Regions from separate parts of the Bacillus kalamii genome, predicted to be linked through region 2. Evidence: a T-box and tRNA genes for the amino acid it is inferred to sense, from the RefSeq annotation. Region 2 holds a T-box; the other holds one or more tRNA genes.

What was found. The T-box of region 2 lies ahead of metG (methionine--tRNA ligase). A T-box ahead of a tRNA ligase gene usually reads a tRNA of that ligase, here a tRNA-Met.
Region 1: it encodes a tRNA-Met, which carries the amino acid that the T-box ahead of metG (methionine--tRNA ligase) is inferred to sense. The anticodon was not compared.

The regions. Positions count from the first base shown of each region.
Region 1 is NZ_JBDFMI010000001.1:346,967-353,283, forward strand. Features, by position in the region: rRNA gene ABC357_RS01780 (23S ribosomal RNA) at 1-2,639, shown strand, start outside; rRNA gene rrf (5S ribosomal RNA) at 2,881-2,996, shown strand; tRNA gene ABC357_RS01790 (tRNA-Val) at 3,007-3,082, shown strand; tRNA gene ABC357_RS01795 (tRNA-Thr) at 3,090-3,165, shown strand; tRNA gene ABC357_RS01800 (tRNA-Lys) at 3,172-3,247, shown strand; tRNA gene ABC357_RS01805 (tRNA-Leu) at 3,255-3,339, shown strand; tRNA gene ABC357_RS01810 (tRNA-Gly) at 3,343-3,417, shown strand; tRNA gene ABC357_RS01815 (tRNA-Leu) at 3,430-3,518, shown strand; tRNA gene ABC357_RS01820 (tRNA-Arg) at 3,543-3,619, shown strand; tRNA gene ABC357_RS01825 (tRNA-Pro) at 3,625-3,701, shown strand; tRNA gene ABC357_RS01830 (tRNA-Ala) at 3,715-3,790, shown strand; tRNA gene ABC357_RS01835 (tRNA-Met) at 3,820-3,896, shown strand; tRNA gene ABC357_RS01840 (tRNA-Ile) at 3,903-3,979, shown strand; tRNA gene ABC357_RS01845 (tRNA-Ser) at 3,997-4,089, shown strand; tRNA gene ABC357_RS01850 (tRNA-Met) at 4,120-4,193, shown strand; tRNA gene ABC357_RS01855 (tRNA-Asp) at 4,201-4,276, shown strand; tRNA gene ABC357_RS01860 (tRNA-Phe) at 4,362-4,437, shown strand; tRNA gene ABC357_RS01865 (tRNA-His) at 4,455-4,530, shown strand; tRNA gene ABC357_RS01870 (tRNA-Gly) at 4,538-4,611, shown strand; tRNA gene ABC357_RS01875 (tRNA-Ile) at 4,618-4,694, shown strand; tRNA gene ABC357_RS01880 (tRNA-Asn) at 4,696-4,770, shown strand; tRNA gene ABC357_RS01885 (tRNA-Ser) at 4,783-4,873, shown strand; tRNA gene ABC357_RS01890 (tRNA-Glu) at 4,878-4,949, shown strand; gene ABC357_RS01895 (nucleotidyltransferase family protein) at 5,201-5,800, shown strand; gene ABC357_RS01900 (TraR/DksA C4-type zinc finger protein) at 5,848-6,317, opposite strand, start outside.
Region 2 is NZ_JBDFMI010000001.1:2,531,800-2,538,116, forward strand. Features, by position in the region: gene ABC357_RS12530 (NUDIX hydrolase) at 1-227, opposite strand, end outside; gene ABC357_RS12535 (C45 family autoproteolytic acyltransferase/hydrolase) at 249-1,283, opposite strand; gene metG (methionine--tRNA ligase) at 1,401-3,035, opposite strand; T-box leader at 3,091-3,360, opposite strand; gene ABC357_RS12545 (class I SAM-dependent methyltransferase) at 3,412-4,191, opposite strand; gene ABC357_RS12550 (ABC transporter ATP-binding protein) at 4,354-5,721, opposite strand; gene ABC357_RS12555 (FecCD family ABC transporter permease) at 5,731-6,317, opposite strand, start outside.

The DNA of each region.
Region 1 (6,317 bases), 2.2 Mb from region 2:
TTGTAGGACACTCTATATGGAGTTACAAAGGAACGGGGTAGATGAAGAGGCATGGAAAGGCCTGTCAAAGAAGGTAACAACCCTGTAGTCGAAACTTCGTTCCCTCTTGAGTGGATCCTGAGTACGGCGGGACACGAGGAATCCCGTCGGAAGCAGGGAGGACCATCTCCCAAGGCTAAATACTACCTAGTGACCGATAGTGAACCAGTACCGTGAGGGAAAGGTGAAAAGCACCCCGGGAGGGGAGTGAAATAGACCCTGAAACCGTGTGCCTACAAGTAGTCAGAGCTCATTCATGAGTGATGGCGTGCCTTTTGTAGAATGAACCGGCGAGTTACGATTACATGCAAGGTTAAGTTGAAGAGACGGAGCCGCAGCGAAAGCGAGTCTGAATAGGGCGAATGAGTATGTGGTCGTAGACCCGAAACCAGGTGATCTACCCATGTCCAGGGTGAAGTTCAGGTAACACTGAATGGAGGCCCGAACCCACGCACGTTGAAAAGTGCGGGGATGAGGTGTGGGTAGCGGAGAAATTCCAATCGAACCTGGAGATAGCTGGTTCTCTCCGAAATAGCTTTAGGGCTAGCCTCGATTGTTAGAGTCTTGGAGGTAGAGCACTGATTGGACTAGGGGCCCTCATCGGGTTACCGAATTCAGTCAAACTCCGAATGCCAAAGACTTATCATCGGGAGTCAGACTGCGAGTGATAAGATCCGTAGTCAAGAGGGAAACAGCCCAGACCACCAGCTAAGGTCCCAAAGTATACGTTAAGTGGAAAAGGATGTGGAGTTGCTTAGACAACCAGGATGTTGGCTTAGAAGCAGCCACCATTTAAAGAGTGCGTAATAGCTCACTGGTCGAGTGACTCTGCGCCGAAAATGTACCGGGGCTAAACGTATCACCGAAGCTGTGGATGCATACCGTATGGTATGCGTGGTAGGAGAGCGTTCTAAGTGCTGTGAAGTCAGACCGGAAGGACTGGTGGAGCGCTTAGAAGTGAGAATGCCGGTATGAGTAGCGAAAGAAGGGTGAGAATCCCTTCCACCGAATGCCTAAGGTTTCCTGAGGAAGGCTCGTCCGCTCAGGGTTAGTCGGGACCTAAGCCGAGGCCGAAAGGCGTAGGCGATGGACAACAGGTTGATATTCCTGTACCACCTCTTTATCGTTTGAGCAATGGAGGGACGCAGTAAGATAGAGTAAGCGCACTGTTGGATATGTGCGTCTAAGCAGTTAGGCTGGCAATGAGGCAAATCCCATTGCCGTGAAGGCGGAGCTGTGATAGCGAGGGAAATTTAGTACCGAAGTTCTTGATTCTACACTGCCAAGAAAAGCTTCTAGCGAGATAAAAGGTGCCCGTACCGCAAACCGACACAGGTAGGCGAGGAGAGAATCCTAAGGTGTGCGAGAGAACTCTCGTTAAGGAACTCGGCAAAATGACCCCGTAACTTCGGGAGAAGGGGTGCTCTGGTAGGGTGCAAGCCCGAGAGAGCCGCAGTGAATAGGCCCAGGCGACTGTTTAGCAAAAACACAGGTCTCTGCGAAGCCGCAAGGCGAAGTATAGGGGCTGACGCCTGCCCGGTGCTGGAAGGTTAAGAGGAGAGGTTAGCGCAAGCGAAGCTTTGAATCGAAGCCCCAGTAAACGGCGGCCGTAACTATAACGGTCCTAAGGTAGCGAAATTCCTTGTCGGGTAAGTTCCGACCCGCACGAAAGGCGTAACGATCTGGGCACTGTCTCAACGAGAGACTCGGTGAAATTATAGTACCTGTGAAGATGCAGGTTACCCGCGACAGGACGGAAAGACCCCGTGGAGCTTTACTGCAGCCTGATATTGAATTTTGGTACAGCTTGTACAGGATAGGTAGGAGCCTTTGAAGCCGGAGCGCTAGCTTCGGTGGAGGCGTCGGTGGGATACTACCCTGGTTGTATTGAAATTCTAACCCGCACCCCTTATCGGGGTGGGAGACAGTGTCAGGCGGGCAGTTTGACTGGGGCGGTCGCCTCCTAAAATGTAACGGAGGCGCCCAAAGGTTCCCTCAGAATGGTTGGAAATCATTCGTAGAGTGCAAAGGCATAAGGGAGCTTGACTGCGAGACCTACAAGTCGAGCAGGGACGAAAGTCGGGCTTAGTGATCCGGTGGTTCCGCATGGAAGGGCCATCGCTCAACGGATAAAAGCTACCCCGGGGATAACAGGCTTATCTCCCCCAAGAGTCCACATCGACGGGGAGGTTTGGCACCTCGATGTCGGCTCATCGCATCCTGGGGCTGTAGTCGGTCCCAAGGGTTGGGCTGTTCGCCCATTAAAGCGGTACGCGAGCTGGGTTCAGAACGTCGTGAGACAGTTCGGTCCCTATCCGTCGCGGGCGTAGGAAATTTGAGAGGAGCTGTCCTTAGTACGAGAGGACCGGGATGGACGCACCTCTGGTGTACCAGTTGTCTTGCCAAAGGCATCGCTGGGTAGCTATGTGCGGACGGGATAAGTGCTGAAAGCATCTAAGCATGAAGCCCCCCTCAAGATGAGATTTCCCATAGCGTCAAGCTAGTAAGACCCCTGAGAGATGATCAGGTTGATAGGTTCGAGATGGAAGTGTGGCGACACATGGAGTTGACGGATACTAATCGGTCGAGGACTTAACCAAAAAGAAAGGCGAAGGCGACTGTTCAGCTTTGACAGGCGTTGGAGGGCCGGCTCATCAAAATCCCGCTTTTGGATTTGAAGTGACGGACCGAAACGACCGAAAAGCTAGGAGCCGTAGCTGGACATAGAAAAGTTACATGTGTTTGAATGCCTCTGTTATCTAGTTTTGAAGGAATAAATATAAATTTGTTCTTGAAATTATTTGAAAGACTGTATATAATAATATTTGTCTCAAATAAATGTCTGGTAATGATGGCGAAGAGGCCACACCCGTTCCCATTCCGAACACGGAAGTTAAGCTCTTCAGCGCCGATGGTAGTTGGGGGTTTCCCCCTGCGAGAGTAGGACGTTGCCAGGCATACAAAAATGGAGGATTAGCTCAGCTGGGAGAGCATCTGCCTTACAAGCAGAGGGTCGGCGGTTCGATCCCGTCATCCTCCACCATAACAATGCCGGTGTAGCTCAGTTGGTAGAGCAACTGACTTGTAATCAGTAGGTCGGGGGTTCGACTCCTCTTGCCGGCACCATTTGAAGAGCCATTAGCTCAGTTGGTAGAGCATCTGACTTTTAATCAGAGGGTCGAAGGTTCGAATCCTTCATGGCTCACCATTTATATGCGGGTGTGGCGGAATTGGCAGACGCACCAGACTTAGGATCTGGCGCCTTACGGCGTGGGGGTTCAAGTCCCTTCACCCGCACCATTTGCGGAAGTAGTTCAGTGGTAGAATACAACCTTGCCAAGGTTGGGGTCGCGGGTTCGAATCCCGTCTTCCGCTCCAAAGAGTTCCAAAGCCGGGGTGGCGGAACTGGCAGACGCACAGGACTTAAAATCCTGCGGTAGGTGACTACCGTACCGGTTCGATTCCGGTCCTCGGCACCATTTATTATATTATATGTGAAATATGCGCCCGTAGCTCAATTGGATAGAGCGTCTGACTACGGATCAGAAGGTTATGGGTTCGACTCCTTTCGGGCGCGCCATATTTCGGGAAGTAGCTCAGCTTGGTAGAGCACTTGGTTTGGGACCAAGGGGTCGCAGGTTCGAATCCTGTCTTCCCGACCATTACATATTAATTGGGGCCTTAGCTCAGCTGGGAGAGCGCCTGCCTTGCACGCAGGAGGTCAGCGGTTCGATCCCGCTAGGCTCCACCATTTAATATTATATAATCCTTATCTATTTTGGCGGTGTAGCTCAGCTGGCTAGAGCGTACGGTTCATACCCGTGAGGTCGGGGGTTCGATCCCCTCCGCCGCTACCAAAATAAGGACCTTTAGCTCAGCTGGTTAGAGCAGACGGCTCATAACCGTCCGGTCGTAGGTTCGAGTCCTACAAGGTCCACCATATTATTTCTTTTATGCGGAGGTATACCCAAGTTCGGCTGAAGGGATCGGTCTTGAAAACCGACAGGGGCTTAACGGCTCGCGGGGGTTCGAATCCCTCTACCTCCTCCATTTTTTAAAAGAAATCAACATTATTACCGTCGCGGGGTGGAGCAGTCTGGTAGCTCGTCGGGCTCATAACCCGAAGGTCGCAGGTTCAAATCCTGTCCCCGCAATCAGAAAGGTCCCGTGGTGTAGCGGTTAACATGCCTGCCTGTCACGCAGGAGATCGCGGGTTCGATTCCCGTCGGGACCGCCATTCTTACATGGTAGAATGGCAAATCCTTCTACATACTAGATGAAGGATGCTGAAATCTGCTCATGCAGATCCTTAATATACTAATGGCTCAGTAGCTCAGTCGGTAGAGCAAAGGACTGAAAATCCTTGTGTCGGCGGTTCGATTCCGTCCTGAGCCACCATATTTTTAAATATAACGGCGATTGTGGCGAAGTGGTTAACGCATCGGATTGTGGTTCCGACATTCGTGGGTTCGATTCCCATCAGTCGCCCCATATATATGCGGGTGTAGTTTAGTGGTAAAACCTCAGCCTTCCAAGCTGATGATGAGGGTTCGATTCCCTTCACCCGCTCCAAAGAATGGGCCTATAGCTCAGCTGGTTAGAGCGCACGCCTGATAAGCGTGAGGTCGGTGGTTCGAGTCCACTTAGGCCCACCATTCCGCAGTAGCTCAGTGGTAGAGCACTCGGCTGTTAACCGAGCGGTCGTAGGTTCGAATCCTACCTGCGGAGCCATTTTTATATTGTGGGGAAGTACTCAAGAGGCTGAAGAGGCGCCCCTGCTAAGGGTGTAGGTCGCGTAAGCGGCGCGAGGGTTCAAATCCCTCCTTCTCCGCCATATTGGCCCGTTGGTCAAGCGGTTAAGACACCGCCCTTTCACGGCGGTAACACGGGTTCGAATCCCGTACGGGTCATCTATAGAAAACATGCAACTAGAAATTGCATGTTTTTTTTGTTGTCTTCTGGTATATGAATCTGAATAGAACAAACTATTCAGATGTATACGATCTTTTTCAGTAGTCGTAATGGCAGGAAGAATAAACATAATACATATAAGCGAGCAACAACGGTTTCAAAAGATAGGCTTTTGGTTAGCCAGGGCAGATCCAGTTAATTTCATGAATAAATAGTATTTCCTATTGAGAAGAGAGCAAAGGAGAGTTCAATGATGATTCAATCAGAGCAAAATATTGAACAATTGATTAGTAGAGACCAGTGGATGATGGATATTTTACAGACTGTTCAACAATTGAAGTTGCCAGATTGGTGGATATGCGCCGGGTTTATCCGGAATAAAATATGGGACACTCTTCATGGTAAAACGGTGTCGTCACCGCTAGGAGATGTCGATGTCGTTTATTTTGATCGGGTCCATACAGAGAAAGAGCATGAGCTGTATTATGAAGAACAACTAATTCAATGGAAACCTAATATCCCATGGAGTGTGAAAAATCAGGCCAGAATGCATAAGGTCAATCATGATGAACCTTATCATTCATCTATGGATGCGATAGCGAAATTTCCAGAAACGGTTACTGCAGCGGGTGCTACTCTGGATAATAGGGGTAACCTTGTATTGTCGGCTCCCCATGGATGGGACGATCTGTTGAATATGATTGTAAGACCAACTCCTATAGCCCTTGAAAATGCCCACGTCTGGAAGGTCTATAATAGAAGAAAAAAAGTAAAGAATTGGTCACTAACATGGGAAAAAGTCATATATGCTGATATTGCTTCACCTTTTGCTGATCAGCATAATAGATAAATTAAAAGAGATCCCGGCTGTTTTATATCCGGGATCTTATTACGTATTCACTTTTCTTCTCCAGTATAGCTATCTCTCTTTTTATAAGGGATATCCCCTAGCGGTGATTCAAGATGTTCTTCATCCAATTTTTCTTCATATTTCTTAAATTCTTCTGATTCATATGTTTTGGCGTCGTTTCCTTTTATATCAGTAGCTGTAAACGATTCATAGGGTTCTGTACTGCCTTCCTTTTCTTCGCTATAAATGTCATCGTAGGAATCCTTAGGCGTCTGGAAATCGGCGGGAGTTTCGGAAGTTCCATAGTTAGCTACTTCCTTGAAGCTGTCAATGTCGTCATTGATTCTAGGATCATGCTTTGTTTCGAAGGAATTCGGCTCTATGGGCGATAAGATTTCTTCTTCAACGGGCCGGTCAGTCTCTTTGGATTGGCTAGGTGTATGTTTGACACAATAAAGTGTATAGGGGATCGCCTCTAGCCGTTCATATGGAATATCGATGCCGCATGTTTTACATT
Region 2 (6,317 bases):
GTTAAATTCTTAGCCTTAATGCCAGTTTCTTCGAACAATTCCCTTCTGGCTGTCTCTTCCAATTGCTCCCCCAGTTCCATTGATCCGCCAGGCAATCCCCAACAGCCATTGTCCTTTCTCAGCTGCATCAATATGCGCCTCTCACTATCCGGCACTATTACCGCGGCACCCGCCATTATGAGTGGACGGGACCCTACTATTTTCCTCAAATCCATTATATAGCTCATTAAACAATTCCCTTTTCTTTTTTAATGATCCAGGCTTTCTTCTTTTCTAATAAAACCCGTTAATTCAGTTTCCGTTAAATCCACGCCGTTAGCCCACTCCTCCAGGGAAAAATCCAAACAATCCTGCCCTCCGGCAAGTTTAGTCCTAAATCTTGATGATTCAAATTCATAGGCCATTGTGTGAAGCGTACCGAACATTTGCTCATAGTCGGTAAAGAATAACGGTGATTTTCTTTCGGTGAATAATCGGAATAAATCATTGGCATCCAGAGAGCACCTATCAAGAGAACCAATAAACGTTCTTCTAAGCTGGGAACTGGCCATTCCTCCCCTGTTGAGCTGTAATAGGTTCTCACTTTCAAAAGCATTGAAACAGGCTAAATACTCTTCTCCCATTTTCAGTTCTATCTTGCCAGGACTCGCTTCTACTATAGCCATACAGCCTTTTTTATCTGCTATTGAAAAATTATAGCAGGCTGAATGAGGCAGCTCTTTTAATAGATCGATAGCTTGGTTGGCATCACTGCACGTATCAAGTACCATACGGACTGCGTGCCAGGCGGTTAGTCCCTTTGTATATCCTTCATGGCTGACAAAATGAAGCCCGATGGCCAATCCGCAGTTGTTCACTCCATCATGCCTGCCGATTCCCTGCAGATTGTAGCCGATACCGGTAATCGTTGCCGGATTCTGCAGCAATGAAAGAATACCATCATAAACAAGGGGCGAAAAGTCATAATTTCTTGTATACGCTTGCCGATCCATGTATGCTGAACATCCCATGCCATGAGGCTTGTTCATATCATAGCCGCTAAAAAGCGTATATGCCTCCTTCAAGGGAATATTTAATCCTTCAGACAAGCCTTCCATTTCTTCCAACAAATGCGGGGCATAGCAGGAATAAATAGATTTCATCTCTGCTAGATCGATATAGGTACTCGCCAATTGTTGAAAGGCAGTTAACACTGGTTTATTCTTCAATTTTCCACCTGTCTCCGCACCGATTGCATAATGGGTATCCCTTATCTGCAGAATATCTACAGAAAACAGATCCATAGTCCCCCTCCTTCCTCTTTAAACACTTGTGTGATGGTAAAATATTCTATTTTTATTATGCTGTAACTTCCGTCCTTTGTCATCTTTACCAATGATAAAACATATTCTGATGGCCTTTCATTGGCTCCCATTCATCAACCGTTGCCTTTCATATGCAATGGCATTTACATCAAGCCTGTTGAATAAAGGGGAAACGCTTTTGATCTGATCAGTGCTGACATCCTTGTATGCCCAATCGGTTGCAGCCATACCGATCATCTTCCCTGTTTTTTCACAGGCAAAAGGGATAAAAGGGCTGAGCAATTGCACTAGATTGGTAATGATAAGCACACAGTTGAATAAGGTATTATCCCCTTCATACGGTGCTTCCTTAACCTGCTTCCACGGTTCTCTTTCATCAAAATATTTATTAGCGAAACGGATGAAGTCGAATATGTCTTCTAGTGCCTTTTTGAATTGCCCTCCTTCAATTTGCCTTCCCGCAGAGTCATATAAGGACTGCAATTTTTCTTTTACTAGTGTATCGGCGGTTCCGTGCGGTATATTACCTTGAAAGGAACGTTCTATGAATTTCAGGGTTCGGTTCACAAAATTGCCGAATGCTCCCAACAGCTCGCTGTTGTGGCTGTATATAAACTCTCTCCAAGAAAAATCAGCATCACGGTTTTCCGGTCCGTTCATGATTAAATAATAGCGGATCGAGTCCGGATCATATCGTTCAAGCATCTCCGGCACCCACACTGCCCAATTCCGGCTGGTTGATAATTTTTGCTTTTCAACAGTCAAATATTCGCTTGAAAGTATATAAGCAGGAAGGGCATCCATGCAAGCCCCCATCATGATGGCTGGCCAAATCAACGTATGGAACGGGATATTATCCTTTCCATGTACATAATACGTCCTGCATCCGCTATTCCAAAAAGCTTCAGCAGACGTACCTTTTTTCTCTGCCCATTTACGGCTCGCTGAATAATAACCGGATACCGCCTCAATCCAAACATATATTTTTTTGTCTTCATACCCTTTAACCGGAACACTGACACCCAAAGGCAAATCTCGTGACACTGCACGATCCTTTAATCCCTCCAATAAGTATCTTCGACTGAGATTCACTGCATTCATCCGCCAATTTCCGCTATGAGATCCTTGCTCGACACGTTTTTCTAATCTTTCCTGAAACTCGCTTAGAGAAAAATAAAGATGCTCCGTTTCCCTAAAGGAGGGTTCGCTTCCGCATAGTTTGCAGCTTGCAGCCACTAAATCGGCCGTCTCCAAAATATGACCGCAATAATCACATTGATCTCCTCTGGCAGATTGCTTGCAATGAGGACAAAGCCCTTCTACGTATCGATCCGGCAAAAACTGGCTGCACGTGCAGCAATAAGCTTGTTTAATCATTTTCGGGTAAATATGCCCGTTCTCCATCAAAGCCATGAATACTTCTTGAACCGTTTGATGATGGTGCTCTGAATCTGTTCTTGTAAAGATGTCGTAGGAAAATCCGAGTTGATCGAAAGAATCAAGAAATTCATTGTGATATCTGTCCGCAATTGTTTTCACACTTATCTTCTCTTGCCTGGCCCGGATGCTGATCGGTGTCCCGTTGCAATCACTTCCTGAAACATACAATACATCCTCCCCTTTCAGACGATAATAACGGGCAAGTACATCACCCGGCAAAAGACTGGCTATATGGCCGAGATGCAAGGACCCATTTGCATATGGCCACGCTCCCCCTATAAAAACCGGCATATGAAACACTCCTTTCCTATTTTTGTATATAAAAAAACCCCGCCCTTATCACACTGATAAAGACGAGGTTTAATTCGTGGTTCCACTTTATTTCGCCGCCAGCTCACACTGGCAGCCTTGCCAAGTACACAGCCATAGCTCCGGCTGTCATACTGTGGTTTTGATAACAAGTACCAACACTTGTCGTGCCCTACTTAGATGTGGGCCATCTTTTCAGGACGCTGCTCCGGGACCATTGTTCAATTGGAGATTTTGCTCCTTTTCACCAGCTGGAGCTCTCTGCAGAAAATCCGTCCAATTTACTTTTTCCCATCCTTGCATTTCATATTTTTTATAGTATAACAGGTTCGAATCGTTTTACCAACATTTTCCTTCATCAATTTTTTATCCCCTTCCAGACAGACCAGCGATTACGGTCAACAATAGGGGTCTTTCCGTTTACTTTTTCCTTCATATACGCCACTAAGGAGCAAAGGTCCACATCTGTTAATTCATGCAGAATCGATCTTCCTTTTCTTGAAATAATATCTTCCTCCAATTCTTCAATAGTTGTAAAGACGGCCCTGTTCTCCCAAAATTCACGTGAAGGCTGCACCGTGAAACCTGCCTTTTCCATGCTAGTGTTCACTTCCTGATCCGTGTACCTTTTAATTAATTCAATTTTTTTCAGTTGGGGGTATGCCGAGAAGAAATAGCCTCTTATATGATTGGGGCTTCCCTCAAGAAAACAATCATCAGGGGTACGATCCTGGATCAAAAGAATGCCCTGGGGTTTAAGGATGCGGTTTGCCTCTATAAAGCTGTTGACCAGTTCAGGCAAATGATGGATTACTGCCCTAAGAAGCACAATATCACAGGATGAAGAAGCTAAACCGGTATGAACGGCATTGCCCAATCTGTATGAAATCCTTTTGTATTCCGTGCTATCTTTAATCGCCTTCCCAAGAATAGTCGGTGAAAAATCGATTCCGAAAACCTCATCCGCATCCAACTCTGCGAGTATACGAGTATATATTCCTCCACCGCAGCCTATATCTGCCACTATTTTTCCGGAAACACCTGCTGTCAATCCATTTATCATTTCCGGCCAAGATTGATCAGGCGTCCGATTGGAATAGGCGGCACTCAATTCCTCATTATGAAAATCAATCGGCATACACACTCTCTCCTTCCTTTTTTGATTTCTTTATCATTGTCTCTCTCATTCATCCATAAGAAAATGACATATTATTTATGAGAATACATTACAAATTCTTATCGCTCCCCTCATAAGGAAAAGGCCAAGGAATCCATGATTCACTTGGCCAAGAGCTTACTTTCAGTTCCCAGAAACACGTTTATATACATAACGTAGAAGCTCCTTGCAAGTCGGAGCAACTTCATTCCCATTCGAATTGGAATTGCCGTTTCCAGGTGAGCAGCTGATTGACAATTGCTGAATGGCTATTTCGCAGGTGGACCCGCTTTGTAGAATATGTAGCCTAGTAAGCTCCTGCGTTAAAACATTGCTTAACTGGACCATTTCTGTATCTGACAGCTTGTTGGACATCAATAACGTGAGATGGCATGACCCATTTTCTAAAAACAGAAACATGAGTATATGCGTATCGGCAGGGATATGGCTGCCTGGCATCCAGCTTGAAACCTCTCCCGCTTCACCAAAGGATATGGCAAATTCGCCTCTATCACTTTTGGGCAATGGCAAAAATCCAACTGGAAGAACGTTGTTTTTCCGGATTCCCTTTTCAGTAAGAATCCAGCCATCCTCCCACGAAAAACCTTTGCCTTGCAATCCGGAGGTCAGTGTTTTCACCGAATGCCCAAACGAAAGCTGAATTGAATTTGAAGCAGAGATGCATTCCAAACAGCCAGTCATTGGATACGCCTCTTTTCCTTTTAAAAAACCGGGCTCGAAGAATACGGCTGTTTTCACCGTTTTAGGATGGCGCCCGAAGAACATATCGACACCGTATGTATCGCTAAATATGGGTTGTTCCCTTTCCGAAAGGCCATTATAGACTCCGATCAGTCTTCCAGCTTCCATTAAGCCGATTTGATCACTGTATAGCGAGGCGATATTTAGGTCATGTAAAATAGCCATGATCGTCAATTGTTCCTCGCATTGCAATTCTTTCAGCAAATCCAGCAGCTCCATGCTGTGCCTGGCATCCAAATGGTTCGTCGGCTCGTCAAGCAAAAGGATCTGCGGCTGTTGGGCAAGGGCCTTGGCAAGCAGGACTCTCTGCTTCTGGCCTCCGCTGAGGGCTCCATATATTTCATTCCTTAATTCCCATGTAGACGTCTGCTCCATAACCCTTCTGATAACCTGTTCATCCTCTTGGCTGGCATCCCGCAACAGCAGGCCACTTTGATGTGGATAACGGCCAAGGCCGACGATTTCCCAAGCCGAAAAATCCATTCCTACTTCATTCTCCTGGGTCATGACTGCCACTTTCCGTGCTAGCTCCTTTACTGAATAATCTTCTAAAGGCTTGCCGGCTATCATTACGGTTCCGGCCCTCAATTGCAAAGCCCCCATCATTAATCGGATTAAGGTTGTCTTACCGCTCCCATTTGGCCCGACTAGCGAAAAGAAAGTGCCTTTTTCAACATTCAGTGAGAGATTCCTTACAATATCAGCCTGCCGGCTATACCCTCCCGTTATATCTGTTAATGTAATCATCATCGAGCCTCCTTACACTCTATTGGCCATTTTCTTTCTTTGCTTGATCAGCAGCCAGGCAAAAATAGGGGCACCGATCAGAGCCGTAATGACACCGATTGGCAGTTCCCTTGGGGCAATCACCATGCGGGCCGCCAAGTCGGCCAGTACCAAATAAGAGCCGCCTAGTACTAGAGAAAAAGGAAGAACATGCCGATGATTCGCGCCAATTATCAAACGCACAAGATGCGGAATGACCAATCCGACAAATCCGATTGCTCCGGATACGGCAACAGCCCCTCCTGTAAGAATGGATGCACCAATCAAAATGAGCTGCTTCTTGCGCTTCACATCCATGCCTGAAAATCGGGCGGATTGCTCACCAAGTGCCATTGCATTCAATTCGCGTGCATGTATTAAAATAAGGAAGCCTCCAATCAAGAAAAAGGGAAGAATGAGCGCCACATGCCCCCATCCCCTCATGGCAACACTCCCCATAGTCCAATTAAGGATATTGGATAAATCTTCTCTTGGCGATAAAGCAATCATCAATGAAATAAAGGCGCTCATAAAAGAAGAAATGATGACTCCTGCCAAAATGATTGTTTGATTGGACATTC